Regions from separate parts of the Bacillus sp. F9_6S_D1_P_5 genome, predicted to be linked through region 2. Evidence: riboswitches for the same ligand, from Rfam matches in the RefSeq annotation. Region 2 holds a riboswitch; the other holds the start of a gene.
The links. A riboswitch is a leader RNA that binds a small molecule or an ion and turns the genes downstream of it on or off. The one in region 2 is predicted to bind thiamine pyrophosphate.
Positions count from the first base shown of each region.

Region 1 (20,823 bases), on a different contig from region 2:
TGTTTAAAGATTTTTAACTGTCCATTCTTCTATTATGTTCTTTAATATTTGCGTGAAGTCCTTTGGGAAAAGATGACCTAAGCCTTCTCTCACAATTAAATTACAGTCCACATTATATTTCTCAAACATAGACATTAATTGAAGTGTGTTTTCATAAAATGGATCTTTATCTCCCGTAATAATATATCCTTTCATATTTGCTACCTGGCTTGATACAACCATCCTTTCAATCGCCTCTACATCTCGAATAGCAGGTATAACTGAAATAAATTTTTGAGTCCCTAACATATTCTTTAACGCTAACTCTATTGCTATACTCCCACCTTGAGAAGCTCCTGTAATAATGATATCTCCCAATTTATACTTATCTGTGAACTCATTAAAAGTTGTCATAACATCTTTTATAGCTATTTCATGATTATCCCAACTATAAGAGTTCATCCCATATATTTGTGAGGATTGAGAAAAACCTAACATATACTCACTTAGTATTTCTTCTTCACACCAATATGGTGCAAAATCATTTATATTTGATCCTCTCCAATGTAAAGAAAATAAGCCAGTTTTTGCTTTTTCATTCCCATAACTGTATAGCTCCGGATTAGCTGTTAACTGCTGTTTCTTAAATATTTCTTCACACCTTTTTACTATTGCTTTCAAACCTGGTTTATCTTGCAATCCCTTTAAGTCTTCATCATACATAAGTGTATGGGGATTCCACCATATCCCTTTTTGCATAGCTCCATTTAAAATAGCAATCGCCTCTTCATCCTTGCCTTCTACTGAATATGCACAAGCTTTCCAAAAACTCGTTTTATCTATTCTTTCAGGAAATTCTCTTTCCGCTTCACCTATACATCTATAAATGGCATCAAATTTCCCTTTTTCAAATAAACGAAACAACTCATTCTGCAACTCTACAAACCTATTTCGTTTCAAATAATCCCCCCTATTTCTAATGATTAATACGAAAAAAGCTATGTAGCATTTTAATACTACATAGCTTTTTTCTACAAACTCTTACTTACTTCCTCTACTAGCTTCTTCGTACTTTCATAAGCAGATTCCGCTAAACTAATCGCAGAAATAACAGAAACACCGTCCGCACCCGCTTCTATAACTGAATTTGTATTTTCAATTGTAATGCCACCAATCCCGACGATCGGTATTGTAATTCCTTGCTCTCTAAAATGAGCTAAACCTTTCGTTCCTTGCACAGCTTTCGTATCTTTTTTCGTACTCGTTGGGAAAATAGGACCAACACCTAAATAATCAGCTCCGTTTTCAATTGCCCAGCGTGCTTCTTCAATTGTATGTGTAGATACACCAACAATTTTATCTCCCATTTTCTCACGAACAGAAGTAATTCCTTCATCATCTTGTCCAACATGCACGCCATCTGCATCTAACTCGAGAGCTAGTTCCACATCATCATTTACGATAAATGGTACACCGTACTCCTTACAAATTGCTTGTAGCTCTTTCGCGAAACAAATACGTTCCTCTCCCGTTAAAGCGCCTTCCCCCTTTTCACGAAATTGAAAAATTGTTATACCGCCTTCCAGTGCATCTCTCAATACTTGTAGTGGATCATTCGTACAATTATTACTTCCCATAATAAAATATACTGATAATAATCCAGACATTTTAGCCTTTGTAATACGCGGCATCTAGTTCCCCTCCTTACTATATAATCTCAATCTTCCCGTACTTCTCAATATCACCTGAAGTAGTATTCGCTAACTGATTTAAAAATTCAACTTGGAAACTACCAGGTCCCTTTTCCACAGTCTTGGCAGCTGCCAGTTCCGCAGCTACACCATAAAACGTTAATGCCGCTACCGCTGCCTTTACATAATCCGTTTCTACTGCTACAAATGCTCCTATTACAGAAGTTAGTAAACAACCAGTTCCCGTAACCTTCGTTAAAATAGAGTGACCATTTCGAATAAGAATCGTTCGCTCTCCATCCGTAACAACATCTTCTTTTCCAGTAATCACCGCTACTGTATTTAATTCATCCGCTGCCTGCCTTGCAATACTTACGACATTGCCATTTCCAGCACCAGCATCTACCCCTTTAATTTCCCATCTCTCATTAATAACGTTCGCTATTTCAGCTGCATTTCCGCGAATAATTGCTAATTCGATTTCGGCTGGAATATGTCTCGCAACTTCTGTTCGATACGATGTTGCTCCTGCACCAACTGGATCAAACAGTACTGGTACATTGTTCACATTTGCTGATTTACCCGCAAGTAACATCGCTTCTACTTCTTCAGGACGAAGTGTCCCCATATTTAATACTAACGCTCCAGCAATGCTAGCCATTTCTGCTACTTCTTCTTTCGCATACGCCATTACAGGTGATGCTCCTAACGCTAACAAGCCGTTAGCTGTAAAATTTGTTACAACAACATTTGTAATATTATGAACGAGCGGATTAGATTCTCTCACCAAATCCACTACTTTACTAATTTCTTTCATATTCATCCTTCTCATCCCCTAACTATAGTGATGGGAGATACACAAAAAGGCACTTTGCGCGTACGCAAAGTGCCTGAACATGTGCTTTTACACTCTCCCTACGCTGGCATTATCCAACAGGTTCAAATGGTCAATGACGGATTAGTCATACTCTCAGTTTGCATCCACAAACTCCCATGTGCTTATTATTCTTCTACTTCAAAGTCTACTCTTATTCTAATAAAATAACAAGTTCTTTACTTTTCTATTTAATATAGAGGAAACTAATAAAACAATAAGCATAATAAATAAGTATCTTTTTTCATAGTCTCATCATGGTGCATACTATGTTCTGTCGATAGCATTTGATTTCAAACAGATTTTGTTCACTCCACTAAAAAGCGTTCAAATCTAGAGCGAAACTGAATCTCAAGAAGATGTATGCTATAGTTAACGTATGGAAATTTGAAAGGATGTTTTTAATATGTCAAAAAGCGTTATAATCGCTGAAAAGCCTTCCGTTGCACGTGATATTGCTCGCGTACTGAAGTGCGATAAAAAAGGAAACGGCTACCTTGAAGGTAGTAAATATATTGTAACTTGGGCTTTAGGCCATCTCGTTACATTAGCAGATCCAGAAAGCTATGATGTGAAATATAAAAAGTGGAATTTAGAAGATTTACCGATGCTACCCGAGCGTTTGAAATTAACGGTTATTAAACAAACTGGTAAACAATTTAATGCTGTGAAGAGTCAGCTTCTTAGAAAAGATGTAAATGACATTATTGTAGCGACAGATGCTGGGCGCGAAGGAGAATTAGTCGCTCGTTGGATTATCGATAAAGTTCGAGTTAACAAACCGATCAAACGTCTATGGATTTCATCTGTTACTGATAAAGCAATTAAAGATGGCTTCGCAAATTTAAAACCAGGTAAAGCATATGACAATTTATACGCTTCAGCTGTCGCACGTTCAGAAGCTGACTGGTACATTGGTCTTAACGCGACTCGAGCTCTAACAACTCGCTTTAATGCCCAGCTGAATTGCGGCCGTGTGCAAACACCTACTGTCGCTATGATTGCTAATCGTGAAGATGAAATAAAGAACTTCAAAGCTCAAACTTACTACGGCATCGAAGCACAAACGACGAATCAGTTAAAGCTAACTTGGCAAGATACTAACGGCAATAGCCGCAGTTTTAATAAAGAAAAAATTGATGATATTGTAAAAGTTTTAGATAAACATAATGCTACTGTTGTGGAAATTGATAAAAAACAGAAGAAGTCATTCTCTCCTGGTCTTTACGATTTAACTGAATTGCAACGTGATGCAAATAAAAAGTTCGGTTACTCTGCAAAAGAAACATTAAACATTATGCAGAAATTGTATGAGCAACATAAAGTGTTAACGTACCCTCGTACAGATTCACGCTATATCTCATCTGATATCGTTGGAACACTTCCAGAACGTCTAAAGGCGTGTGGAGTTGGAGAGTACCGTCCTTTAGCACATAAAGTATTACAAAAGCCTATTAAGGCTAATAAATCATTTGTTGATGATAGTAAGGTAAGCGATCATCACGCAATTATTCCGACTGAAGGATACGTTAACTTCTCCGCCTTCACAGATAAAGAACGTAAAATTTATGATTTAGTTGTAAAACGTTTCTTAGCTGTTTTATTCCCAGCATTCGAATACGAGCAACTAACGTTACGTACAAAAGTTGGCAATGAAACGTTCATTGCACGCGGAAAAACAATTTTACATGCCGGCTGGAAAGAAGTATATGAAAACCGCTTTGAAGATGATGATGTAATGGATGACGTAAAAGAGCAACTTTTACCTCGCATCGAAAAAGGCGATACATTAACTGTAAAGTTAATTATGCAAACATCAGGTCAAACGAAAGCACCTGCACGTTTTAACGAGGCGACTTTACTTTCAGCAATGGAGAATCCTACAAAATATATGGATACGCAAAATAAACAACTTGCTGATACATTAAAATCAACTGGTGGATTAGGTACTGTAGCAACGCGTGCTGATATTATCGACAAGCTATTCAATTCATTCTTAATTGAAAAACGTGGTAAAGATATTCACATTACTTCAAAAGGCCGTCAGTTACTTGATTTAGTACCAGAAGAATTAAAATCACCTACACTAACTGGTGAATGGGAACAAAAGCTAGAGGCTATCGCAAAAGGTAAACTGAAAAAAGAAGTGTTCATTTCAGAAATGAAGAACTATACGAAAGAAATTGTATCTGAAATTAAATCGAGTGATAAAAAATATAAGCATGACAACATTTCAACGAAGTCTTGTCCAGACTGCGGTAAACCAATGCTAGAGGTAAACGGCAAAAAAGGAAAGATGCTCGTTTGCCAAGATCGTGAATGTGGTCACCGTAAAAATGTATCTCGTACAACAAACGCTCGCTGTCCGCAATGTAAGAAGAAGTTAGAATTACGTGGTGAAGGTGCAGGACAAATCTTTGCATGTAAATGTGGCTATCGCGAAAAACTTTCCACATTCCAAGAGAGACGTAAAAAAGAATCTGGAAATAAAGCTGATAAGCGCGACGTTCAAAAATACATGAAACAACAGAACAAAGAAGAAGAACCATTAAACAACCCGTTCGCAGAAGCGTTAAAAAAATTAAAATTTGATTAAACAAAAAGGTTCCTACCTCTATCGGTAGGAACCTTTTATTTTAGTGAATGATTTTACTTCCTTTTGCGTTCTCAACGAATTTTTCACTTGATTTGTTAATTGGTGTTTTCAGTAATAACGCAGCAACAATCATAACTACTACGAAAGCACTTAACACAAGTAAATCTCGAGTTACAATATCCCACAGCATTCCACCTACTGTTTCACGAATTGCACTAATTGCATATGTGAACGGTAAGAACGGATAAATCGCTTGGAAAAACGCTGGTGTCATTTGAATTGGGAATGTTCCGCCCGATCCTGCTACTTGCAGTACAAGTAAAATAATCGCCATCGATTTCCCAACGTTTCCGAAAATAGAAACGAGTGAGTATACGATACAAACGAAGACCCCACCAATAAATAAACTAAATAATACAAACCAGAACTTATCGACTACGTACGTACCGAGTAAGAATATATCTCCCATTGATACGATAAACGCTTGTGAAAGACCTATCGTTAAGAATGTTAATAAACGTCCGAAGTAAATTTCATGGCTCTTATAATTCGCGCCCTCTTCATGTACTTCTACTGTTAATAATGAAACCATTAATAATGCGCCTACCCATAATGCAAGCACTGTATAGAATGGTGACATTGCTGAACCGTAGTTCGGCATCGCAAATAATTTATTCTCTTTTAAATTTACTGGATTCGCAAAGTAGTCACTTTGCTTTTCAACATCATTTTTCAATAAACGTATGATGTCTTTTAAATCCTCTTCAGATTCAAAATCACGAATTTTATTTGCTAATTCTTTAATCTTTTTCTCAGTTTCCGGCATTTCAGCTTTAATGTCTGCTAATTTCTTTTTACCATCTACTAAGCCTTTTGATGAATCTTCTAGTAGTTTTTTTACATCTGGAAGCTTTTTGTCTGCATCATTTAAAATTTGAGTTGTATTTTTCGACATCTCTTTTGTACGAGCAATTGCTGTATTGAAATTAGGTACAATTTCTGAATCATACGTCGATAATACATCCGTTAATTGAGCTGATCCGCCCTTCGCAGCGTTGTTAATACTTTCAATTACATCTTTTGTAGGTTTCTGGCCATTGTTAAGAAGTGTAATTCCCTTATTCGTTGCCTCTACACCTTTTTGCAGACTACTTTTCGCTTTATTTAATTTCGCAATTCCATTATTAAGGTTTTTATCACTATTTACATCTGCTAAAACCTTATTTGTACTTTCTAGAACAGGAATCATATCATCAATTAAACCAATTCCAGCTTGGAATTGACCATTTAAACTTTTTAAGGCTTCCTTCGAACCTTCTAAACCATTAACACCTCTATTTTGTACATCCTCTAATGCTTTTTGAACACTAGATTTAGTACTTTCAAGGCTATTCTTTGCTTTCTCATAATCCGCTTTTGCATTATCATATATTTCATTCGCATTTGCTTTAGCTTGATCTACAGTGCTAACTGCTTTTTTATAATCTGCTACAAATGTTTCATTATAATCTTTTTCCGCTTGATCAATTAATGCATTTGCTGCATCTAACTTTTGATTTGCTACATCTGTTACATCTTTCTTTACTTCTTGTCCTGTACCGATAACACTTACAATATCTTTAATGCCATTATTTGCATTTTCCATACTACCTTTAAGCTTAGTTAAGCGATCCACTCGCCCCTGGAAGAAGCTTTTTCCAAAATCAGTCGTGGCTGAGTTTTGAAGTTCAGTAAATATATTAATAAGATATGAAATATTTTCTGTACGAGCTTGCAGTTGATCTGATACTGCATTTAAATCTTTCTTTGCTTGCTCTGGATCAAACTGACCATTTTGCAATCCATTTACAACACTTTTCCCATAAGCTGTTCCTGCACGTGATGAGCTTAAAACATTATTTACTGTTTGATTAATATTTTGTGCTATTCCCTTATAACCATCACTATTCAGCTTAGAAAGGTCTGGTCTTGCAGGGAATTCAGGTAGTCCATTCATTCCAGAGAAATCAGGAATGTTTAAATCAACACCTGGATTCATTAAAAAGTCAGTAAATGCAGCTGCACTATCCATAACACCTTGTGCTACTACTAAATCATTTCTTATCTTCCCTGGAGCATTTTTTAATGTTTGATCTTGTCTTGCAAAGAACTTATCTAAATTCGCCAATGCTTCCTGTCCATCATTTATGACACTCTCTACAACAGGTAAATCTTTTTGTGCTACTTTCACAATATCCTCTGCTCGAGTCGCATCATCTAACGCCTTATCCATCAGTGTATTCATTTCTGGGAACTGCGCTTCTAACTTAAATACAAGATCTTTTACTTTCTCGATACTTGGTAAGTTTGTTTCTAAATCGATTCCAAGATCGTTAAAAACTTTAAAAATCTCACCGTTTGCTGTTTTAACAAAGTTTTTACTAATTTCTTCTGTAATACCTGATGCACCTTTTGCTGTAATTTTCGGTGCAATCGCATTTACCTTTTCATTTACATAGTAATCCAGTTCTGGTTTCTGCGGATTTTCATCCAGAACAGTTGCAATCTTTTCAGAGAAATCTTTTGGAATTGTAATACTTGCATAGTAATCCCCGCGCTCAACTCCGTGAATTGCTTGTTTTTCATCTACAAATTTCCACCCAAGATTTTTGTTTTTCTTAAGAGAATCTACAATTTCTTCCCCGATATTAATATCTTTCCCTCTTAAATTAGAGCCTGCATCTTGGTTAGACACTGCAATGGGAACCTCTTTTGTATTTCCGTACGGATCCCAGGAAGCTTTAATGTTAAACCATGCATATAACGATGGTAAAATCATTAATCCTAAAACAATAACAATTGCAGCCCAATGTTTAGCTACATTCCGTAAATCTGTCTTATAAATACGCCAAATTTGTTTCATAGAAGTTATCACCTAATTATATATTTTTCCTTCTTTAGAAAATGATACATACATTTTGCAATTATATCACTTTCTACATCGTGGATTAACCAAAAACGAACTATTTTTTCCCAATAACTTTGACTTACTACATTATATAACGAAGTCAGTCAAAGTATGAATACAAAATGACCAAATCGGTTTTACATTCAATAATAACAAATATATAGGAAATGTCATAAAAAATACAAGTATTTTCTCTTGGAAATACTTGTATTCCTTAAAAAAATCCTCACAGCTTTTCATCATCTGTGAGGATTTCTTCTATTATATATCTACTTGTACTTCTACACCGAAATGATCTGAAATCACCTTTCGGTTTGTACCATTAAAAATAACTTTTGAAGAACGAACTTTTTCACTTTGGTTACACAATATTAAATCGATGCGTAAATTATGTTTATTTTCATCCCAACCAGCAATCTCACCTTGGACAGTTGTTCCTTCATCCTTCTCTATTGCTAGTTCATATGTGTCATACAAACCTTTTTGCATCATATATTCATAACCCTCACCTTGCAAACGGGCGTTATTATTAAAATCACCCATTAAGAAGGAAAGTTCGTTACGACTTACACGCTCCATTAAACGATCAACTTGACCTGTGAATGACTCTTCTTCATCATTCCACCAACCGAGGTGGCAAGAGTAAAACGTGATGTTCTTACCATTATAAGCAATTGTTGCACTTACAATTTTGCGCGTTTTCCAATACGTTGTATCCTTATTTTCTGAAATAAAGAACGTATCTTCTTTTACAACATTATGTTTCGTTACAATCGCTAATCCTTCTTCATACACATCATAACCAATATGAGAGAAATCCCAAGTAATATTGTAATCTTTTACATGTAACGCTTTTAACTCTTCTAATAGTAAAAGTCCAAAATTATCTTTTTTCTTGTTACCGCATACATTTTCAGCCCCTATCGACTGACTTACTTCTTGCAATGCGATCACATCATACTGTTCTTCTTGAATGACTTTAGCAAGATATTTTATCTTTTCTATTTGATTTTCTTCTTGCCAAGAGTGACAGTTTAAAGTTAGCAATTTCATATTATTACGCACCTAACATATCTTGAATGTCTGACTTTAATACGTCAGCTTTCGGACCATATACTGCTTGTACACCTTTATCTTTTACGATCAGTCCTAAAGCACCATTTTGTTTCCACTGTGCTTCTGGTGCAACAACATCTAAATCTTTTACTGTTACACGTAAACGAGTCATACAAGCATCTACGTCAGCAATATTTTCTTTTCCACCTAATAAATCAATAACTTTTGTTGCTAATGAACCATCTTGTACATTTCCTGTTCCTTCTGATGACTCATCTTCATTATCAATATAGTTACCTGCACGTCCTGGTGTTGGTAAGTTGAACTTTTTAATTAAGAAATTGAATAATGTAAAGTTCAGACCGAAGAATACTAATGAAACGATAACAAAATTGATTAAATCTCTTGTTAGTCCTGCATTAACCATCATCGGTGTACGAGTAATTAACTCAATAAATCCAAATGCGTGAACACGTAAGTTAATTAAATCCGCTAATGCGAATGCAAGTCCTGTTGTAATTGCATATACAACATATAATACTGGAGCAATAAACATGAACATGAATTCAATTGGTTCTGTTACACCTGTTAAGAATACTGCTAATGCTGCTGATAAGAACATTGGTTTATATTTTGCACGTTTTTCTTTATCAACATTACGGAACATTGCGAATGCAATACCCATTAACGCTGCTGTTGAACCGATAACTTGTCCAGCTTTGAATCGGGCTGGTACAACATTATTTAATAGATCGTTATATGCTTTTGTATCTCCATTTGCTAATAAGTTATTTAAATCTGTAATCCATGCAAGCCATAAAGGATCTTGTCCTGCTACAACTTGTCCAATTTTTGAGCCAGTTAACATCGTATATGTTCCGCCTAGCTCTGTGTAGTTCATCGGAATCGTTAACATATGATGTAAACCGAATGGTAATAGTAAACGCTCTAACGTTCCATATACAAATGGTGCAACAACTGGTGCACTATCCTTTGAAGCTGCAATCCAGCGACCAAATTCATTTAATCCACTTTGGATGAATGGCCATAAAAGTGATAATACAATTGCAGTAACTGTAGACCAAACAATTACAACGAATGGTACGAATCGTTTTCCGTTAAAGAATGCTAATGCCTGTGGCAGTTTGTTATAGTTATAATATTTGTTATATAAAGTAGCTCCTAAGAAACCTGTGATAATCCCTACGAAAACTCCCATGTTTAATGCTGGTGCACCAAGTACAGAAGTAAAGTAATCTTTTACAATTAAATCTCCTGCTAATACTGAAGAAACTTTCGCTTTTGAATCCGCTAACATTTCAGCGTTTACGCCAAATATAGCTCCTGTAATTCTATTCGTTAAGACGAATGCTAATAGCGCTGCGAATGCACCGCCTGCGCGATCTTTCGCCCAAGATCCCCCAATTGCTACCGCGAATAAGATGTGCAAATTTGTAATAATTGCCCAACCGATGTCTTCCATTACGCGAGCGATTGTATGAACTGCGTTAACATCCCCAGCAGACATCCCAATTAACTTACCGATAGAAATCATTAAACCAGCTGCTGGCATTACAGCTACAACAACTAATAATGCTTTCCCGAACTTTTGCCAAAAATCAAAAGACGTAATTTTCATCTGTTCTTCCTCCCCTTTATTTATAACAACGTAATGATTTAAATTATAATTTCTGTTTCTATTATGAAAACGATTCCTTATGTTACTTCATTTTTATCTTTACGCAACCGTTTTCATAAATCTATTTTAATAAAAGCGTTTTCACTTTGCAATAGAAATTTATTTTTTTTCATAAAAAAAGATGCTCTAAGAGCATCCTTTTTTATTATGAAATACGATAAACCCTTGTTTCATAAGGCTTTAACGTGATTGTAGTTACTTGTTCATGTTCCGCAACTTCATAGTTATTTAAAAGCAAACGTTTGCGTTCTAGTGCGAATGAACCCTCATTATATACAGCTTCCTCTTTTGAGATATTACTAATTACAACGATTTTTTCATCATTTAATGTACGAGTGTATGCATAAATTTGCGGATCATCTTCTAAAAGTAAATCGTACGTACCGTAATTCAGTACATCGTGCTCTTTTTTCAAGGCAATCATTTGTTTATAGAAATTGAAAATAGAGTTCTCTTCATTCTTTTGCTTTTCAACATTAATTTCTTTATAGCTTGGATTCATACCAAACCAAGGTGCACCTGCTGTTGTGAAGCCAGCATTCATCTCATCGTTCCACTGCATAGGTGTACGTGAATTATCGCGGCAAGAAGCCCATATAATCTCCATCATATCTTGATGTGATACGCCCTCTGCAATTTTCTCACGATATAAATTTTTAATTGCTACATCATCGTAATCTTCAATATTTGGGAATTGAACATTTGTCATCCCAATTTCTTGTCCTTGATAAATAAACGGTGTACCGTGCATAAAGAAATACATCGCTCCAAGAGCTGTTGCACTTTCACGCCAATATTGTTTATCATCTCCCCAAGTTGAAACGATACGTGGCTTATCGTGGTTCTCAATATATAAAGCATTCCAGCCTTTATTTTCTAACCCTTTTTGCCATTTCGTTAATACCTTTTTCAACCCTACAACATCAAGATCTTTCTTCTTCTCTGCATCCCATAAGCTTAAATGTTCGAATTGGAATACCATATTGAACTTACCTTGCTCTTCTCCAACCCAAAGCTCAGCATCTTCAATCTTAACGCCATTCGCTTCACCAACAGTCATAATATCGTACTTAGAAAATGTATTTTCTTTTAACTCCTCTAATAAAGGTTGAATACCATCCACATTCATATGTTTATCAAAAGATGGTACATACTTTAGTTCTTTTGGATTTGGCATATCTTTGAAGCCATCTTCTTTTTTAATATGGCTGATTGCATCCACGCGGAAACCATCAATTCCTTTATCAAGCCACCAATTAACTGTATCGTATAACACTTCGCGAACTTCTTTATTCTCCCAGTTTAAATCTGGTTGTTTACGCGAGAATAGGTGTAAATAATATTGTCCTGTTACTTCATCATATTCCCATGCCGAACCATTAAAAATACTTTCCCAGTTGTTTGGTTCCGTACCATCTTTGCCATCATGCCAAATATACCAATCACGCTTCGGATTGTCTTTAGATGAACGGGATTCAATAAACCATGGATGTTCATCACTTGTATGATTAATAACTAAATCAATAATAAGCTTCATATCACGCTTATGAACTTCATCTAGTAAAGCATCAAAGTCTTCCATCGTACCAAACTCATCCATGATATCTTGATAATCACTAATGTCATAACCATTATCATCATTAGGTGACTTATACATTGGACAAATCCAAATTACATCTATACCTAAATCTTTTAAATAATCCAGTTTCGTAATAATACCTTGTAAATCTCCAATACCATCACCATTTGAATCCATAAAGCTACGTGGGTAAATTTGATAAGCAACCGCTTCTTTCCACCATGTCTTATTCATAGTCATTCTCTCCTTTTGCATCCCATCGGAATTTTTATGCAAACGTTTTCGTAACACTATCATAACAAAATATGAATAGTTTGCAACTGTTTTCATTGAACTCTATGTAGATTCCTTATTCTTATGCTTTATTTCTCACAAAATTAAATCTCATTCCTTATCTTCTCTTGTCCACGCACGTTACATACGCTGGGTTAAAGATTTACGAGAAAGCTTAGACCCTTATACACTAGGTGACTATGTCAATTGGCCCGATATCGACATTAGAAATTGGCAAATATTATGGATCTAACTTTCAAAGATTGCGTAAAGTGAAAACCATATATGATCCGTGCAATGTTTTTCGTTTTCAACAAAGTATCCCTCCTTTTCATACGTAAAAAAAGGAAGAACAGAATGCTGTTCTTCCTTTTTACATTGAAAATCGTTCAATTGTTTGTTTCAAGTCCGCCGCTTGCTGCTCTAAATCCTTTAGTAATTCATCGATTACTACCATATTTTTAGATTGTTGCAACGTCACACGCGCCACTTCTTGTGAACCAGCTGATGTTTCCTCAGCAATTGCTGCTACAGCCTTTGTTTGTGCTCCAGTTTGATGAATGTGCCTCACTTGTTCGTTCATATAGCCACTAATTTTCTTCGTTGCATCGGCTACTTCCATAACACTTGATGACATTTCTTTTAAAATTAATTCCGTAGCTTCCCCACGTTTCGCCTCTTCTTTAGCTGTTTTTACTTGCTCTGTCATTTTAAATGCGACTTGTTGCACTTCCTCTTGCATATTCCGTAATAATTGCGATATATTTCTCGCAGAATGATCGCTTTCATCAGCAAGTTTACGTACTTCTTCAGCTACAACTGCAAAGCCCCTTCCATGCTCTCCAGCACGAGCTGCCTCAATAGAAGCGTTTAGTGCTAATAAATTCGTTTGACTCGCAATCTCACTCACAACAGAAACAATATGTTCTACTTGTTTCATTCGGTCTTCTAACTTTTGTACATTTTGCATCGAATTTTCATTTTCTTTTGCCAACGTTTGAATACCTTGAATTAAAGAAGTAAAGACACGTGTACTTTGTCCTAAAGCTTGAACCATTTCTAAAGACAACTCATCAGACTGTTTTGCTTTTTCTTCTACTTCACTTGCAATAGAAGTTGTTGTATCAACAGCAGAAACAATCGCTTGAATTGATGCCGCTGATTGCTCAGCTCCAGAAGAAATCTCTGCAAGAGTTTCCGAAACACCTCGCGCTTGCTTTGTCGCTTCCCCTGTTTGTCTTCTAATTTGCTGAACTTGATTATTTGTATACGAAAATGTAGTATCAATATTTTGTACCATGCCTCTTAAGTTTCCTAGCATCATATTAAATGCAACACTTAAAGATTTAATCTCATCGTCTGTTTTTGGTAACGGGACATCTTCACGAATATCGCCATCGGCTGCTTTCCTCGCAGCCTCCTCCAACTTTCGAAGTGGTTTAATTAAAAAGATTGCTGCTCCATACGCTAAAATTCCAGACCATACTACACCTAATAGCATAACAATGATATTATAAACGGTTTGACTTACATAACCTTGAAAATAATCATATATAACGTAAATAAAAATTAAACTTGTCGAATATGTAATAAAAGCTAAAATTGTAGTAAATAGCATAAGCTGCATACGTAAGCCAAAGGAAAATTTCTTCCTTTCTTTTTCCATTTTTTCTTTCCCCCTTTTTATAAGCAATATAAATACTACCTATATATTATTATCCATATTTTCATTATAGAAGGATATAGGGATTTGAAAAATTATTATTTCCTTGAATATCAAATCCACTAAAAAAAATAAAGGATTCTGACAATTTGTGACTAATAACAGAAATAAGGGGCAACATTTGTAAAATTTATTTTTGACTGGGGGTTTTGTATGATTCAGGTTCGAAATCTAGTAAAATCATTTGGCTCACTTGATGTTTTAAAAGGAATTGATTTAGAAGTACAAGAAAAAGAAGTTGTTGTTTTAATTGGTGCCAGTGGTTCCGGTAAAAGTACATTACTTCGCTGTCTTAACTTTTTAGAAATGTACGATGAAGGTGAAATTCACTTACAAGGTGAACGAATTGATCCAAAGCATTCAAATTTAAACAAAGTCCGTGAAAATGTCGGTATGGTTTTTCAGCACTTTAACCTCTTTCCCCATATGACCTCACTAGAAAACATCATAGAAGCACCTATTCATGTAAAAAAATTAGAAGCAGCAAATGCAAAGGAAATCGGAAATCAACTTCTGCAAAAAGTCGGCTTACAAGATAAAGCAGCTGTAACGCCCCACCTCCTTTCAGGTGGTCAAAAACAGCGCATTGCCATTGCACGAGCTCTTGCTATGAATCCTAAAATTATGCTATTTGATGAACCTACCTCAGCCTTAGACCCTGAACTTGTTGGAGAAGTACTGCAAGTTATGAAAGAACTTGCTGAAGAAGGAATGACCATGGTTATTGTTACTCATGAAATGAATTTCGCAAGAGATGTAGCTGATCGCGTCATTTTTATGGATGATGGAAAAATTGTAGAGGATGCTCCGCCAGCGCAATTCTTTTCAGCTCCATCACATGAACGAGCAAAACAATTTTTACGCAACGTTTTATAGTGTAACTTCTGTTTCAAACAAAAAGAAATACATTCATACGGTGCACAACTAATCATCTAAATACAATATCTAAATACAATATCTAAATACAATATCTAAATACCATACTTAAAACCATCCGTATGATCAATATATAGGAGGGGTTTTATGAAAAGAAAACTATTAACTATTGTTGCGAGTATTACATTATGTACATCCTTCATATTAGGAGCCTGTAGTAAGGAAAGCTCTACTACTTCTTCAAATGGTGAAAAAGAATTTCGTTATGCAATGAGTGGTTTATATAAACCTTTTAACTATAAAGAAAATGACGGAAAGCTTGCCGGTTTTGATGTAGAAATAGGTGAGGCACTTGCGAAAAAAATGAATATGAAACCTACTCCTATTACAAATCCGTGGGAAACACTAATCCAAGGTCTCAAAGCAAAAAAGTATGATGCAATACTCGGTAGTATGGCAATTACAGAAGAACGATTAAAAGCTGTTAATTTCTCAAATCCTTATTATCGTTCTGGCGCCCAAATTTTTGTTGCTAAAAAGAATGCATCTATCTCTTCTCCAGAAGATTTGAAAGGTAAGAAAATTGGTGTTGTAAAAGCTAGTACCTTTAAAGACCTTGTTGCAAAACATACAGATCAAATTACAGAATACGATAGCGATATTACTGCACTTATGGACTTAGAGCCTGGACGTATTGACGCAGTAATCACAGATCAAATGGTTGGTTTACGTATGATCAAAGAAGGTAAATCAAATATAAAAGAAGCTGGTAAACCATTAAACCTTGATGAAATGGGAATTGCGATTCGTAAAGATGATAAAGAAATGGTTGAGAAAGTAAATAAAGCTTTAGATGAAATTATTAAAGATGGTACGTATGAAAAGATCAGTAAAAAATGGTTTGGACGTAACATTCTTGGGGAAGAGGAAAAAACGAAGTAAATTAGCTATTCAAATGTTTCATAAATTATGCCCCACTTTTTATCTCGCTATTTCTGGGCAGTAAAACTCCCAAGTAGTCCGAGATAATAATCAGTGGGGCATTTCATTCCCTACCAAAATCCATACAATATGAGGTGACACATATGTTTGAAATTTTTATGTCTACTTATCCCACACTCTTAAAGGCTACTATTATCACATTACAACTAACACTAACATCCCTATTACTCGGTTCACTAATTGGATTACTATTCGCTTTTTTTCGCATCTCTAACAATAAAGTTTTAAATAGTATTGCTCATGTATACATCGCCATTATTCGTGGTACACCTTTAATTGTTCAAATTGCCATTCTCTATTTTGGAATTACATCCGTTGTTGTTTTTACTCCTTTTTGGGCAGGAGCAATTGCTTTAGCAATCCATAACGGTGCATATATTACTGAAATTTTCCGCGGATCCATCCAATCTATTGACCGTGGACAATTGGAAGCTGCTCGTTCTCTAGGTATGCCTTATCCTTTAGCGATGCGCCGTATTGTACTGCCACAAGCATTTCGTCAATCTCTTCCTCCTTTAGGAAATCAATTTATTATTGGGTTAAAGGACTCTTCCCTCGTTGCATATGTAGGGTTATCCGAATTATGGGGATCAGGTTTATCAATTGCTGCAGGTAACTTCCAACAATTAGAAACATACATAATCGTTGGTTTATATTACCTCGTACTTGTTCTTCTATTTACTTATTTTGTTAATCTTTTAGAAAAACGACTACAGCGAAAAGAAACAAATTCAATTCAAGTTAGTGCAAAGAAAAAAAAGGAAGTTTCTTTATAAAAAAAAAGCAAGCCTGAGATGGCTTGCTTTTTCACTACAACATATATCAATTTTTACTGATTTATCTTTTTAATACTCTCTTCTTCCTCTATATGTTCCTCACGATATGAAATATTATGAGGATCTAGTCCGTTTCCTAAAGAACCATAGAAATGCTCTCTATGCGGATCTACTAATTCACTTCCTTGATAATACACACGTGGTGTATTCCATAGCGCTGCCAAAGCCTTTGTCATTGGCATCTCATGATAGCGTTCCGGCCACATTTCTTTAATTTTCTCTTTTACTAACGGATAGTATTTAGAGCTCATAGCAGGGAACAGATGGTGTTCTGTATGATATGAGAAATTGAAATGTAAAACGTCTACCCAACGCGGCACTGTTACTGACAAACAGTTTGCTAACGGATCATTTACTGGAACAATTGGATTTAAGCGGTGATTTGTTGCGATATATGCCATTACAATAAAGTTAGCAATTAACAACGGAATCACATATGCAAATAACCATTTTCCAGGTCCCATAATAAACAATAAACTAATCCAAACTGTCCAAGGCAAAAGAAGTTGAAGCCATACAGATTTTTGATTGGATGACTTAAATTCTTTTATAAAATGAAAGAACATTCGAGTCGAATGCAATGTAAATTGAATGGTTAGTGACAGAAAACTAAAGAATGAACGTACATGAAGAGGCATACGATATACCCAGCTCAAAAACTTACTCTTTTTAAGCTTCTCAAGTGTAGGCCATGCATCTGGATCATTCTCTTCATGTTGTGTATGAACGTGATGCGTTGCATTGTGCCACTTTCTCCAAAGTTTAGGTCCTGTTGATAATGGCATAAACGCAATTGCTCCTAAGAAATCTCGAAGCCATGCCTTTCTTACAACAGTTCCATGTAAAATTTCATGTCCTAAAAACCCAAGTGAAGCAAAACATAACCCAAGAACAATCGCAATTCCTAGATTCGCCCACACATTCAATTCAAATACACCAATCGATATTAATCCCGCCAATGCCACAAGCAAATAAGCCAGTCCACCAAATAAACGAGTCGGAACTGGTTTAAATGCTTTTTTCGGCAAATGTGGTGATACACGTGCTGCATACCACCCAAACGTATGAAGCTCCTTCATCCTTTTGCCCCTTTCTTATGCCGCGCCTTGCGCAACTTACATATATCAATTCTTGCTTCCAGATTGATTTTACTAGGTGATTAAAAAAGCATCTATGTATAAGGAAAATATACTCACTCTATCGTCACTTATTTTTTCGCTTTTATTATCAATGAAAAACATTTCTCTTTTTACTCTCTATCAACCTTTCCACATGATGAATCATATCAATAGAATTTCTATATTGTCAACAACTTTTATGACCTAGTAATAAAAGTTGGTTATATTTTTATAATTATACTTTATTTCACTAAAGAAAAAACATAGATTTTATAAGGTTTCATCCATTATCTATATACATACACTAATATACTATAGACTCTAACTTATTCAAGAATTCTCTGTGTAAACAACAAATAAACTCACCTAAATCTAGCTTTACACAACTCCTATCTCTTCATACCGACAACATCAAAAATTATATTAAAATAACTTTATCTTTCTTTTAATAAAAATAGCCCCTCCCTAAAACAGCACACATGAATTTCATATCTTATGGAAATATTAAAAGGAAAATTGTTCTAAAATCGGGAGGTTTCTATAATGACAAGCGATACATTTCCACAATTCCCATTATCTTATTGGATTGAATCTACTCAAATCCCTACTTTTCCCCCTTTATCCGAAAATGTAAAAACGAAAGTTGCTGTTATCGGTGCTGGTATTACAGGTATTACTACTGCCTATTTACTTGCGAAAGAAGGCATCGATGTTGTTTTAATTGATTCTGGTCTTATTTTAAACGGAACAACTGGGCATACAACAGCAAAGGTAACAGCTCAACATGATCTAATTTATGATGAATTAATAAATCATTTCGGTTTGGAAAAAGCTAGGCTTTACTATGAAGCAAATAATCATGCTCTACAATTTATTAATGAAACTGTGCAAACATATAAAATCGACTGTAATTTCTCAAATGAAGATTCATATTTATATACAACTACTGATAATGGATTAAGAAATTTATCGAAAGAATATGAAGCCTATCAAAAATTAAATATACATTGTGACTATGTTCAATCTCTATCGATTCCAATTCCAGTACAATCTGCACTTGTCATGAAAAATCAAGCACAATTCCATCCCCTTCTTTATTTGAAAACACTTTTAGAAAAGTTTGTGGAGATGGGCGGAAAAGTTTATGAACAAACTACAGCTATTGATGTAGAAAAGGGTGATTATCCACAAGTCATTACAAAGGGCGGACATCGCATCACTTGTGAATATATTGTCTCTTGTTCACATTTTCCTTTTTATGATGCGAATAGCTTTTTCTTTACACGAATGTACGCAGAACGCTCTTATGCTCTTGCTATTAAAGCGAAAACAGATTATCCAGGTGGCATGTATTTAAGTATTGATGATCCAAAACGTTCCTTACGCTATACAACAAACAATGGTGAAAAGTTAATTTTAATTGGCGGAGAAAGTCATAAAACAGGACAAGGAATAAACACGATGCTTCATTACGAAGCACTGTATTCTTTTGCGGAAGCAACGTTTGGAGTAGATGAAGTTCCTTATAGATGGTCAGCACAAGATTTAATCACGCTAGATAAGCTACCTTATATCGGACATATTAACGAAAGAAATCCAAATATATTTGTCGCAACTGGATATCGTAAATGGGGAATGACAACTGGAACTGCTGCCGCTCATTTACTGAAGGATTCTATTCTAAAAGTACACAGTCCATATAAAGAACTGTATGCACCTTCACGCTTTCATGCAAATCCAGATATAAAAACGTTCCTCTCCCAAAATATTGATGTTGCGAAACATTTAATTGAAGGAAAGATTGAAACCGCATTACGCAAGCCAGAAGATCTCGAAGTTGGTGAAGGATCTGTCGTACATGTTAACGGGAAACGAGCAGGTGCTTATAAGGACAAAGATGGAAAATTACATCTTGTTGATACAACTTGTACACACCTCGGCTGCGAAGTTGAATGGAATGATGGTGATTGTACTTGGGACTGTCCTTGCCACGGTTCCCGCTTTTCAATTGAAGGAGATGTTATTGAAGGTCCAGCAGATCAACCGTTAAAACGAGTTGATAATGAGTAAACAAATAAAGAAGTTCAACAGGAAACCTGTTGAACTTCTTTATTTGTTATAAAACCTTTTCAGATAAATTCCGATACAAGAAGGAAAATATTAACATAAAATAAAATAATATATTCATCTACAAATTAAAAGGAGGGAATATTATGCACTCTTCAGCTCCACCTCATCTAGAATCTACAGAAACTATCTTTTCAAGCTCTATTACAAAACTTGTTGTTTTTATTTGTTGTCTAGCCATTCTAGCTGATGGATACGATTTAGGTATTTACGGTGCCGTTCTACCAAAGCTCCTAGAAGACAAAAGCTGGGGACTTTCACCGGCACACGCTGGTACAATTGCAAGCTATGCTTTGTTTGGAATGTTTATTGGCGCTATTCTAGTTGGAACCATTACAGATCTAATCGGTCGAAAATGGACGCTTATATGCTGTTTAGCACTTTTTTCTATTACAATGGGCCTAGCTGCTATCGCTCCTTCTCCTGAATTATTTGGGATATGGCGAT
Region 1 covers NZ_JBTREW010000011.1:100,792-121,614, forward strand. The annotation lists gene ACUXEY_RS15310 (alpha/beta hydrolase) at 4-939, opposite strand; gene thiE (thiamine phosphate synthase) at 1,011-1,670, opposite strand; gene thiM (hydroxyethylthiazole kinase) at 1,687-2,502, opposite strand; TPP riboswitch at 2,566-2,675, opposite strand; gene topB (DNA topoisomerase III) at 2,951-5,140, shown strand; gene ACUXEY_RS15330 (YhgE/Pip family protein) at 5,181-8,042, opposite strand; gene ACUXEY_RS15335 (endonuclease/exonuclease/phosphatase family protein) at 8,349-9,140, opposite strand; gene ACUXEY_RS15340 (PTS transporter subunit IIBC) at 9,145-10,782, opposite strand; gene ACUXEY_RS15345 (glycoside hydrolase family 13 protein) at 10,988-12,655, opposite strand; partial or broken gene ACUXEY_RS15350 (BBE domain-containing protein) at 12,834-13,035, shown strand; gene ACUXEY_RS15355 (methyl-accepting chemotaxis protein) at 13,068-14,018, opposite strand; partial or broken gene ACUXEY_RS15360 (HAMP domain-containing protein) at 14,010-14,360, opposite strand; gene ACUXEY_RS15365 (amino acid ABC transporter ATP-binding protein) at 14,571-15,293, shown strand; gene ACUXEY_RS15370 (ABC transporter substrate-binding protein) at 15,441-16,235, shown strand; gene ACUXEY_RS15375 (amino acid ABC transporter permease) at 16,379-17,071, shown strand; gene desB (Delta(10) desaturase DesB) at 17,125-18,210, opposite strand; gene ACUXEY_RS15385 (FAD-dependent oxidoreductase) at 18,793-20,319, shown strand; gene ACUXEY_RS15390 (MFS transporter) at 20,463-20,823, shown strand, end outside.
Region 1: it holds a riboswitch for thiamine pyrophosphate, as region 2 does, so the genes downstream of both, thiM (hydroxyethylthiazole kinase) here and tenA (thiaminase II) in region 2, are expected to answer to the same signal.

Region 2 (10,919 bases):
TTACTAATTAAATCTTCTTCTGAATACGAGAATGTATTATATACCCCACAGTCATCTTCAGGGCAGTACAAACCGTATTCATGAGGTTTCAGTTGAAATTTCCTACTAAATAATTTTGCACCTACTTTGGTTTCATCAAGCAAATTTACTTCATAATCTCGATTTAATAGGATTCCCATAAATACAGTACCATCCTATTTCCTTATTACATTCTTTACATTTAATTTTTCCTTATACTTTATCACTCATCGTTACTTCCCCTCATATTATGTATATCCAATTATGTCTAGGTTCCCGGGCTCCTATGAGATAACTTTACCACCCGACACATAAATCGTACAAATTGAAAATGACGTTTTTGGGAATTTTACGAAAAAATATTTTGTATCACCAATCAACCCAGCAAATTGACCAGACTCAATAAGAAACACAAAAGCCGCGATACATATGCACCGTGGCTGAATATATAAATGAAATTGGTCTTTTCGTCCTTCTTGCGGATTCTTACAGCCCTTGCCCGTTCTCCGGTAACGTTTTGTGATAAATGGGCTATGATCATGGATTATGAACGTATAGATAGGTTATCCCCACACTATTCTTTTTTCAAAGAACTGTATAGGTATAGCGTAATCTTGATTCTGTTTTGAGAAATCCCCGGAAACGTCCCCTTTTTTATCGAAAAAAAGTCCTGCATTTATGCAAGACAAATATAAATTTAGGACCTTACTTAGAAAAAATTACTGACGAGATTTCATACTACTTATTCTTTTGGAGACGGAAATCTTGCGGCTTCAAAATGTGTACTATTTTCTACATTTGAAATAACTCCAGTTACATGTGTTTTAATTAAATTCATTTATAAAAATTATATAATGCTTCATAAATGGATTCCTTTTTTCAATTATCAATATTCATATGTTACAATAGTACCAGTTGTATCAGTAGTACCATTAAAACCACCACAGCGACCTCCACAACCTCCACAACGACGAGCAGCATCTTCAATATAGTAATATGGATATTGGTTTAGTTGGTCCCAATACACAATATTTCCAGACTGGTAATCATTAAGGCTTAACGCTTGTAGTTCTTGTTGAAACTTATTCATTTTCATGACCTCCGTTTATACATTTCAACCTTTTCAATGCTTTCCGATATTTCTGTTCGTTAAATCTAAGTAGAGATAGCGCTATAAACTAAGTCCAATACGTACACCTACAAAATATGACCTATCAGTAGATGATGCACCTTGTTCATATACGTATTTTTAGGTTGTTTTTTCCATGGGCTCATTTTTATAAATTGAAAAAAGACGCACTTAGAATGGTGCGTCTTTTTGTGATACTTCTTTTGTAAAATCATACACATAGTTATTATCCATACCTATGAATAGCAATACCCCTACTCATTATCCAATTACATCTTTTACTTCTGTATTCACTGGCCACTGTTCTAACGTATAAGCCATTTCCCAAAATGAATATTCATATTGACTACTAATAATAAAATGCTGTTTCATTCGCTTACGATCAGACTCTGTCACCTTTTCAGCGATAATATCTAAACGTGTAATTTGCTCTTCAACTAATGTACGGAACCAATCAGATCCGTAAGCAGAAATCCATTCATTATAAATTGGCTCTTCTGGCTGACACTCTTTTAAACGTTCTCCAATTTCATAATACAACCAATAGCAAGGTAAAATTGCTGCGATGATATCGCCTAAATGCCCTTCATACGCCGCACGATACATATGTGAAGTATATGCGTATGCGGTTGGAGCAGGAATAAAATTATCTTTTTCTTCTTGTGTAATCCCTAGTTTCTTCGCAAAATTCTCATGTAAAGATAATTCTGCTTCATATGTATTTTGAGCATGGTGTGCCATACGAGCAGTCGTTTCTAATTCCTGTGCTTTTGCAGCCCCTAACGTTTGTACTCTAGCAAAATGACTCAAATAATATGAATCTTGAAGCACATAATAGCGAAAACTAGCTAAATCTAACGTTCCTTCACCAAGTTTTTTTACAAAAGGGTGATGAAAACTAGCTTCCCAAATTGAATCTACTTCTTTACGTAATGATTGTGAAAAAGTCATATAAATCCCTCCAAGTAATTTATTTAATTTAGTTATTTATCCACAGTTATTAACGCTTTAAAATAAAAAAACTTTCTTTACAGACATAAAGAAAGTGAAATTGACAGTATTTATTGATGAAATAGCAATGTCTTTTCCACTTCCCTACGCTGGCATTAACCAGATCAGGTACTAAGAGTCTCAAATTTCCATTTGATCTCAGCCTCTAATAGGCCCCCCTAGTGGATAAATATTTAATTTTCGTATTGTATTCATCATAACATACTTCATGTTACTGTCAAAAGTATTCATGATACTGCTACTTAAAATCCTTCTTCTTTTCTTACTCTCAATGAAGTTTCAATAATCATATCTAATAGTTTACTATAATGAATACCAGCTGCATCTGCACTTTTTGGTAGTAAACTTGCTTGTGTCATCCCTGGTAATGTATTAATCTCCATTACATATGGAATACCGTCCTTCACCATCATATCAACCCTTGCATAAACGCTGCATTTCAATGCTTTATAACAAGCCAGTGACGCTTTGTTTACACGTTCCTTCAGTTCAGCTGGAAGTTCGATAACTTCTTCAATTGTACTAGCATCATCATATTTCGCATTGTAATCAAAGAACTCAGCCGCATGCCGAATTGAAATGATAGGTAACTGTTTCCCATCAAAAATGGAACATGTAATCTCTTCACCTTTTATATATTTCTCTATTACTACTTCAGAATCCCATTCGAACACAGTTTCCAGCATTGAAATTAATTCGTCTTTATTGTAGACAATCTTTACTCCAACACTTGAACCACCAGAGTTTGGTTTTACTACTAACGGAAATCCTAACTTATCTAATTCATCAACATTAAGATCCTCCATTTTTGTAAGTTCAATCCAATCTGGCGTTTCTATTCCTTCATAACGTAAAATCTTTTTCGAAATATTTTTGTTCATACATATACCGCTAGATAACATATTGCTGCCGCTATAAGGAATACCTAAACTTTCAAGCGTTCCTTGAACTGTCCCATCTTCTCCGTATTTTCCGTGTAATGCGAGTAGTGCAAAATCAATGTCTTTCGCTTTTTCGATTAAATCCATTTTTTCATTTAACGTAATTGGTACGATTTCATATTTATTTTTATCTAAATTTGCAATCATTTCGTTTCCAGTCATAATTGATACTTGTTTTTCAGAGGATACTCCTCCCATAATAACGCCAATTCTCATTTCCTCAACTCCAAATTTCATTTTTTATTGTATCACCGATTATTTTGATTCCCCGAACTATTTCTTCTTCTTTCAGGCGGGAAAATCCTAATCGAAACGTGTTCGCTCCTCCTCCATCAGAGAAAAAAACATCTCCAGGAGAAAATGTAACCCCTTGCTCATAACACTTTTGTAAAAGTGTGCGGGCATGAATTTTTTCTTCTAACTCTATAAATAAATGAAGTCCACCATCACCGGTCATTCTTTGAAACGGAATGTACTCGTTACACGCCCCAACAGCTAACTCATATTTTTTCTTATAAACAGACCTTGCCTTTTTTAAATATTTTTCAAAATATCCTTCATGTAAATATTGAAATAAAACCGCTTGATCTAGCGTTGATGTGTGTATTGTTCTTGCTCTTTTTACACTTTCTAAATGATGGATTAGCTCTTTATCTGCGATGATCCATCCTACACGTAAACCAGGGAATAGTACTTTTGAAAAGCTACTAATATAAATCACATTATTACCAGCGCCAGCAAAAGTTAATAATGGTGCTAAATGTGAACCTGAATAACGTAGCTCTTCATTAAATCCATCCTCTATAATAGGAATTTTATATTTTGAAAATAAGCTCATCAGTTCTGTTCTTTTCTCTGAACTCGTAACAATACCGGTTGGATTATGATAAGAAGGAATTAAATAAGCAAAATCAAACTCTTTTTCACGCAAGCTTTTTTCAACTTCGCTCGTATCAATACCATCTTCATTCATATTAATTCCATGAATTTCAAGGCCATGTAAGCGGAACAACTTCAAAGCAGCATGATGTGTCGGATTCTCACAAATAACTCGCCCTGATTTTTTCGATAGCGAAGATAGTACAATGTCTAATCCTTCTGTAAATCCATTTGTAATTAATATATCTTTATTTGAAGTATCTACACCTTTCATTTCCATATAATGAAGTAGATAGTTCATTAACGGTCTATAACCTTTTGCGTAGCCGTAATTTAATACGACATCACCTTCAATGGACATACGAGTAAGAAAAGCTCTTTTGAAATTTTCCACATCAAATAGCTTTTCGTCCGGAGAAATACTGTTAAAAACTATCATTCCTTTTTCCCAGCGGACACCATGTTTCATTAAATCTAATTCATCCGCTAATAAGGTAACTGTATTAAGTTTATTTTTCCAATCTATTTCAACAGACGAAGTGTTTGAAATATCAACCTTCGCAACAAAATTCCCTTTTCCTTTAACTGCATAAATAAGCCCTTCTTGCTCTAAATCTGCATACGCAGCAAGAACAGTATTTCTGCTCACACTTAGTAATTCACTTAGTTCCCTTGTTGAAGGGATTTTTTGATTCCCGAGCAAATGCCCTTTCATAATCATCTTTTTTACATAATCTTTCAATTGAATATAAACGGGACGCTCTTTCACAACTTTAAAATCTTTAAACAATTCCTTACCCCCTACAATCATTTTTGCATATTTATTTCATTCTCAAAAGGTCCACTACATATGTATTTTTTATAAAGGGCGGTACGGTTTTATAGGGTGCAGCTTTAATCAAGGGGAGATTCATGCCGCTCATTGATTATTAACTCTCACCACTCAGGAGTTTTACTACCCGTTAATACGTGACAAATCTTTACGATATAAGTTAATTATATCTTTTAAAGCAGCTGCTGCGGCTCCGCGTGGATTAGAAGCACCACCAATTGTAGTAACTTGCCCCATCGTATCGGTAAAGAACGTAATCCCTTTTTCTGTCCCATTTACTTTTGCCAGCGGATGATCTTTATCTATTTCGCGCGGTTCCACATTAAGAGCCACATTTCCAACCTGATCCTTATATGCAGAAGCTATCAATTTAATATATTTATTATGTTCCTTAGCATTTCGAATTTGTTGTTGCGTAACATGTTCGATTCCTTTTATATGTATATCTGAAAGCGTATTCTCTGCTCCCATTAAACTGTTTGTTAAAAGTAACAATTTACACGCACTATCAGAACCACTTACATCTAATATTGGGTTCGTCTCAGCAATTCCTTTACTTTGCGCCTCTTTCAATGCTTCTTCAAACGTAATATCTTCCTCATTCATTTTCGAGAGAATATAATTTGTAGTCCCGTTTAATATTCCTTCTATTTTTTCAATATGGCATCCAGCTAAACTAAATTGCCCAATATCTAGTGTCGGTAATGCCGCAGCAGTTGCACCACTATATCGAATTCGTACATTTGTGATTTTTACTGCTTCATTTATTTCTCTCCAGTTTGTAACGAGCGCACCTTTTGAAATTGCTACTATATCCATATGTTTCTCAATCGCTTGCTTTATATATTGTTTCCCTGGATTTCCATCTTTAAGATTTGTAACAGTCGATTCCACCAGTACAGTACCACTTATGTTATCTGTTGCTCGTTCCTTCGGATGATGTTCAATATATTCTTCAATTGCAGAGCTACCGCTACCATACCTTAATAAGTGATGAATAGATAAGCCATCCTCATTATGAATTGCAACATTTCTACCTAAAACGCCACTTAAAACTAACTCTATACCATATGTTTCATATATATATGAATATTTTTCATTTAGTAATTTTATAAACTCTCTTCCTACTGTTCCATATCCTGATAATACAACTTTAATTTTCATAATATCCCCCCATATTTTTCTACCATATCCCTCTTTCAATATAATATAAAGCGCCCTCGAATTCCATCGAGAGCGCTTTATTATTACCTATTTTGGTAATCTTGATAGCTTTTCTACAATTGTTCTATAAAACTCTTGAATACTAGAAAAACCTAACGTGTCTGAAACACTAAGTCCTATCATGTCGAGATGGTCCCAATTTGCTTTCGTTTCGATATGATTCCATTTTCCAATCTGTAAAGCCTCATTATTATTTACAGCAGTATTATAAAAAGGTGCAATCATAGAATTTGTATTTACTACACCGTCATTTTGCCACCAAGAAGTATCAATGAATGGACGATTTTCTTCATATCTCGCATAAGAACCTAGGAAAAATGCATTGCCCATTAACACTTTATTCATCGTTATATGAGGTATATGTAAACCTGTTATAGGTGCTGCTTGTGATGCATGTCCACTATAGGATAAGTAATACACATCTGATTGCGTCTTTACCCAATTATTAAGCTCCTTTGCACCATCTGTACTTAAATCCCATTGACTTATATCTTTTGTATCTTTCCAAAGTGAACTATTTATAATACGATCAGTATATTGGAAAAAGGACTCTCCAGTATTCTTCTTTATCCCCCATTGATCCAATTTAAAATCATATAATGATAAATTACTGTTTCCTCCTAAACTTGCAGCTGCAATGAGTAAATCTTTTACAAACGGCAACAGAAGGCTTCCATCAGCAAGTGTTGTCCCATTGTGAGGAGTTGCTAATGTTGTCACACTATGAACATATGATTTCTTGCCCTCAAATAGTGGTGATATATTCGTGTTCGGATGATTTTTCACATAATTTTTTTCTTCAAAACTACCTTCTTTTAATAGCTGTACTAATGTTCTAATCGTTTGTCCACCCATGCTATGCCCAACTAAATGAACTTTATTTGTTTCACTCCAATTCGGCGCAAAACCACTATAAGTTCTACCAAAACGATTGTGTCCATGTTTCTCAGCATGTGCGCCACCGTAGTCTACTGTACCACCATTAATTTGAGCATATAATTCACATGCGCGATCCCAGTTACTAGAAACAGGTCCAACAGCAGCAGTATGTACTGTATAGCCACTTCTTTTTAAATCTTCTTGTATATCATGAACACCACCCCAATATTTAACCCCTAACATTTCTTCTCTACCCCACCCAGCAAATCCATTCACTAGTATGATAGGATAATTATTTTGCTGCTTCTCTTCAGCGTAAGTTATTTTTGCTACTAATAAAAACATAGTCCCTATTGCTAATAAACATATTTTTAAAAATAATTCCCCCATGCTTCCTCCCCCTAATAAAACGTTTACATTTTTCTATTAAAAATGAGTTCTTAACTTAAACATAATGTAAAGTATTTTATATACATTGTATATAGAGAAAACATACACAAATGTTGATAAATATTAATTCAAGTGAGGAATTAATTTTACAATATAACTTGTAAATCTGATTATTAGGATTTATAATTAGATGTGGTTTCCTCATGTAAAATAGCTTTAATAATTACAAGAAAACTAATTTTATTACTTAAGGAGGAAAAGGCATGCAAATCGGATTAAATATTCATACATTATCTCAACCTACTAAAATAACTCCGTCTAATCTTGAGCATAATACGATCTCTTCTACTAAACTTGAAGATAAAAAATCAAATGATCCCATCAAATTTGATATTCGTTCATCTGAAAAAGAGATGAAACAACCTGAGCATAAATTTAATGAATTAGATTTATGGAAGATGCTAAAAGATAAAGGTGTTCCTTTATGGATGATACTTGAAATGCTTCAAAAATTCCGTAAAGAGAAGGAATCTCAAAATAATTCGGTTCAAAATCCAAATGTGATTGAAGAAACAAACGAGACTCGATTAAATGAAGTAATGTAATCTATGTTATATGAATGCCCTAAACTAAAAAGAGTTCGAGGTTGATAAAATTTCTATCAACCTCGAACTCTTTTTTAATATTTTTCTCCAATCGTTACAAACTGAAATGATACTTCCCCTTGATGATCTTTAATTAACTTTTCTACTTTTACTTTTTCATTTATTAATGTATTATCTGTCGACATTTTAGGTTTTTCATCACCTAAAGACTCATTCAAGTGGAGAAGATGCATTTTCGTTTCATTTGCTTTTAATTCTTTATACACACTATCTTTTGCTACAATTACATACCATTGCGTTGGATATTTACGAGTGTTACCTATCCAAGCATCACTACCGTATTTAACAGCAATCTCATTGCCTTCTAATTCAATACTTTTTAAATTTTTTTCATCTTCTTGTGCCAACAAAAGCGATCCTTCTTTTGGTAACTTTGGTAACGTATCTATAGGTCTAAATTGGGATCCATTCTCTCTTTTACGAAAAACCTTTGTTTTAATCAATGCTTGTGCTGTAGATTCATTTAAAATTAATACTTGTCCTTGTCCAAATGTACCTGTTTTCACAGAAAACACTTCATTTTCTTTCGTAATTTCCTGATAACGATTCATAATTGATAAAGTATTATTTTCATCTCCAATGATTAATACACCGTTAGCTGGAAATCTGTTTTCATTTTTAGAGCATGCACTTAAACTTATTAACATTAATATACTTAAAATGAAAATAGATAATATTTTCTTCATCACAGTTCCTTTCATAACTCAAATTGTTTTTACATGCTTTTATGCAGTCTTACTTGCTCATATTCCCTACTGTTCCATAGTTTTATAAAGCTTTTGTAAATAACGCCAACGAGTCATATAGAAATATAAAACTTGTATACAAATAAATGAAATTAAAATTACAATAGAACTATTTAAAATAGAAAAATCGACTAATTGTTGCAATGCCATATAAGCAACCACTGTGTGAATTACTGCAATGATAATCGGTAAAAAGAACATTAATAATAACTGTCTCGTTACAACTTTTTTCAACTCCCGTTTACTTAATCCCATTTTCGAAATCATTTTATATTGTTGTTGATCGCGATCCAAATCAGTATATAACCGGAAGTAAATAAAACTAGCGGCAAATGTGAAGAAGACGATTCCAACTAAAACACTTGCCATCAATAATAATCCATTCGTTTGTTTTGCCTCTAATAAACTTAAAGTCAAAGCTTGAAAATAGAAATTACCTTCTCTTGCATCTTCATCGAATATACTATTTAATTGATTTGAAATTTCTTTCGTCTTTATCCAGTCATCTACAACAAATCCGTATGTACGATGTTGAATAACTACATCATCTTGATTGGTATTAAAAGGAATACCATCATATACACGATCTTGAACTGCGATAAAAATACCGCTCGTATCATGTGGTAAAACTAAATTTTCTACAGCTTTTTTCACACGAAATGTCTTTATCCAATCTCCTTCAATGACTTCAATATTCTTTTTATAATCACCATTTTTAAATTCTTGTTTTTGTGATACCATTCCAGGGATTAGTAATATTTCATCTTCTTTTTCAATTGTTTCTTGTTGATATCCTAGTGCTCTCGCAAGTTCGTTATATTCACTTAACTTCATTACATATACATTACTTTCTGTATATTTATAAGAAGATGAAGCCGTTCGATATGGAATGTTCGCATCAGCAAGATGTTTTTTTATAATAGAGAGATGTTTATCCACCATTTTATCTTTTTCAGGTCCTACATATAGAAACGTATATGGGTTTGTCATCCTTACCAATTCTTTATTCCCAATAGCAGCTGTCGTACCAATTGCTGTAAAAGCAACCGCTGAAATAATAGACACTATAAAAAACATCGTTGCATTATCTTTCATACGGTATATTAATTCTGAAAACGTTAATATATTTGTTCTTTTTAAAAAGAAAGATTCACTCCTTTTCGCAAGATGCAATATATAAACGCTACATTGTGTATATAAAAAGTACGTTCCTATAATTACTAAGAGTACACCCATTACGAGCATAATAAAACTATGATTTTGAATAAAGCGAAATACTGAAATGTATCCATACCCTATACTAATTAAAGAAAGTAACGATAATATTATTGAAGCTTTCGGTTCAGGCTTTGGCTTTTCTCCAGCTTGAATAAGTTCCACAAGTTCGGTTACTTTAACCGTTTTAAATGTAACTAACGAAACGATTAAAAATAAGACAAGAAACGTGAAAACTGTTAATAATACAGCCTGCACCGGTATATAAAAAGGTAAGCCATTACTAATCATTAATACACTCGCACTTATTAGTAAAACTAGTTTAGAAAATATGAGGCCAATGAGTATCCCAATACAAATTGAGCCAAGTCCAATTAACATATTTTCAATTAACAATAACTTCTTAAGCTGTCTCATTGACATACCTTGCATCATTAAAATGCCAAATTCTTTCTTACGCGTTTTTAAAAACGAGCTCACTGAATATAGAATGAAGAAGAATGAAAAGACAAAAATCAAACCTTGGGATATTTGAAATCCTAATGTACCAAATGTACTTATTGTTTTACTTGTCGATTTCAACTCCCCCTGTAAATCAGGATGGAATAATAAAAGTGCATACGTAAAGAAAATCATAATCGAAAATGCACTACTTAAAAAATGGGCAGCATATGTACGTTTATTTCGAAAAATATTATTAAATGCGAACTGACGAAAAGTCATGCCTTTTCCCTCCTAACAAAGAAAGGACATCCATAATTTTTTGATAAAAGGTTTGCCGGCTTTCACCACGATAAATTTCGTTATATAGTTGACCATCTTTAATGAAAATTACTCGGCTGCAAAAACTAGCTGCATACGGATCATGTGTAACTAACATCATCGTTGCCTTTTCTTCCTTATTAAGCGTATCAAGCATCTCCATTACATCATTTGAAGATTTAGAGTCTAAATTCCCGGTCGGTTCATCTGCAAGTAATAATTGCGGCT
Region 2 covers NZ_JBTREW010000045.1:801-11,719, reverse strand. The annotation lists gene ACUXEY_RS27835 (hypothetical protein) at 1-179, opposite strand, end outside; partial or broken gene ACUXEY_RS27830 (ABC transporter permease) at 761-844, opposite strand; gene ACUXEY_RS27825 (heterocycloanthracin/sonorensin family bacteriocin) at 905-1,114, opposite strand; gene tenA (thiaminase II) at 1,409-2,098, opposite strand; TPP riboswitch at 2,223-2,328, opposite strand; gene ddlB (D-alanine--D-alanine ligase) at 2,401-3,315, opposite strand; gene pdxR (MocR-like pyridoxine biosynthesis transcription factor PdxR) at 3,320-4,768, opposite strand; gene ACUXEY_RS27805 (homoserine dehydrogenase) at 4,934-5,974, opposite strand; gene ACUXEY_RS27800 (esterase/lipase family protein) at 6,062-7,303, opposite strand; gene ACUXEY_RS27795 (DUF3914 domain-containing protein) at 7,567-7,908, shown strand; gene ACUXEY_RS27790 (lipoprotein BA_5634 family protein) at 7,983-8,654, opposite strand; gene ACUXEY_RS27785 (ABC transporter permease) at 8,721-10,652, opposite strand; gene ACUXEY_RS27780 (ABC transporter ATP-binding protein) at 10,627-10,919, opposite strand, start outside.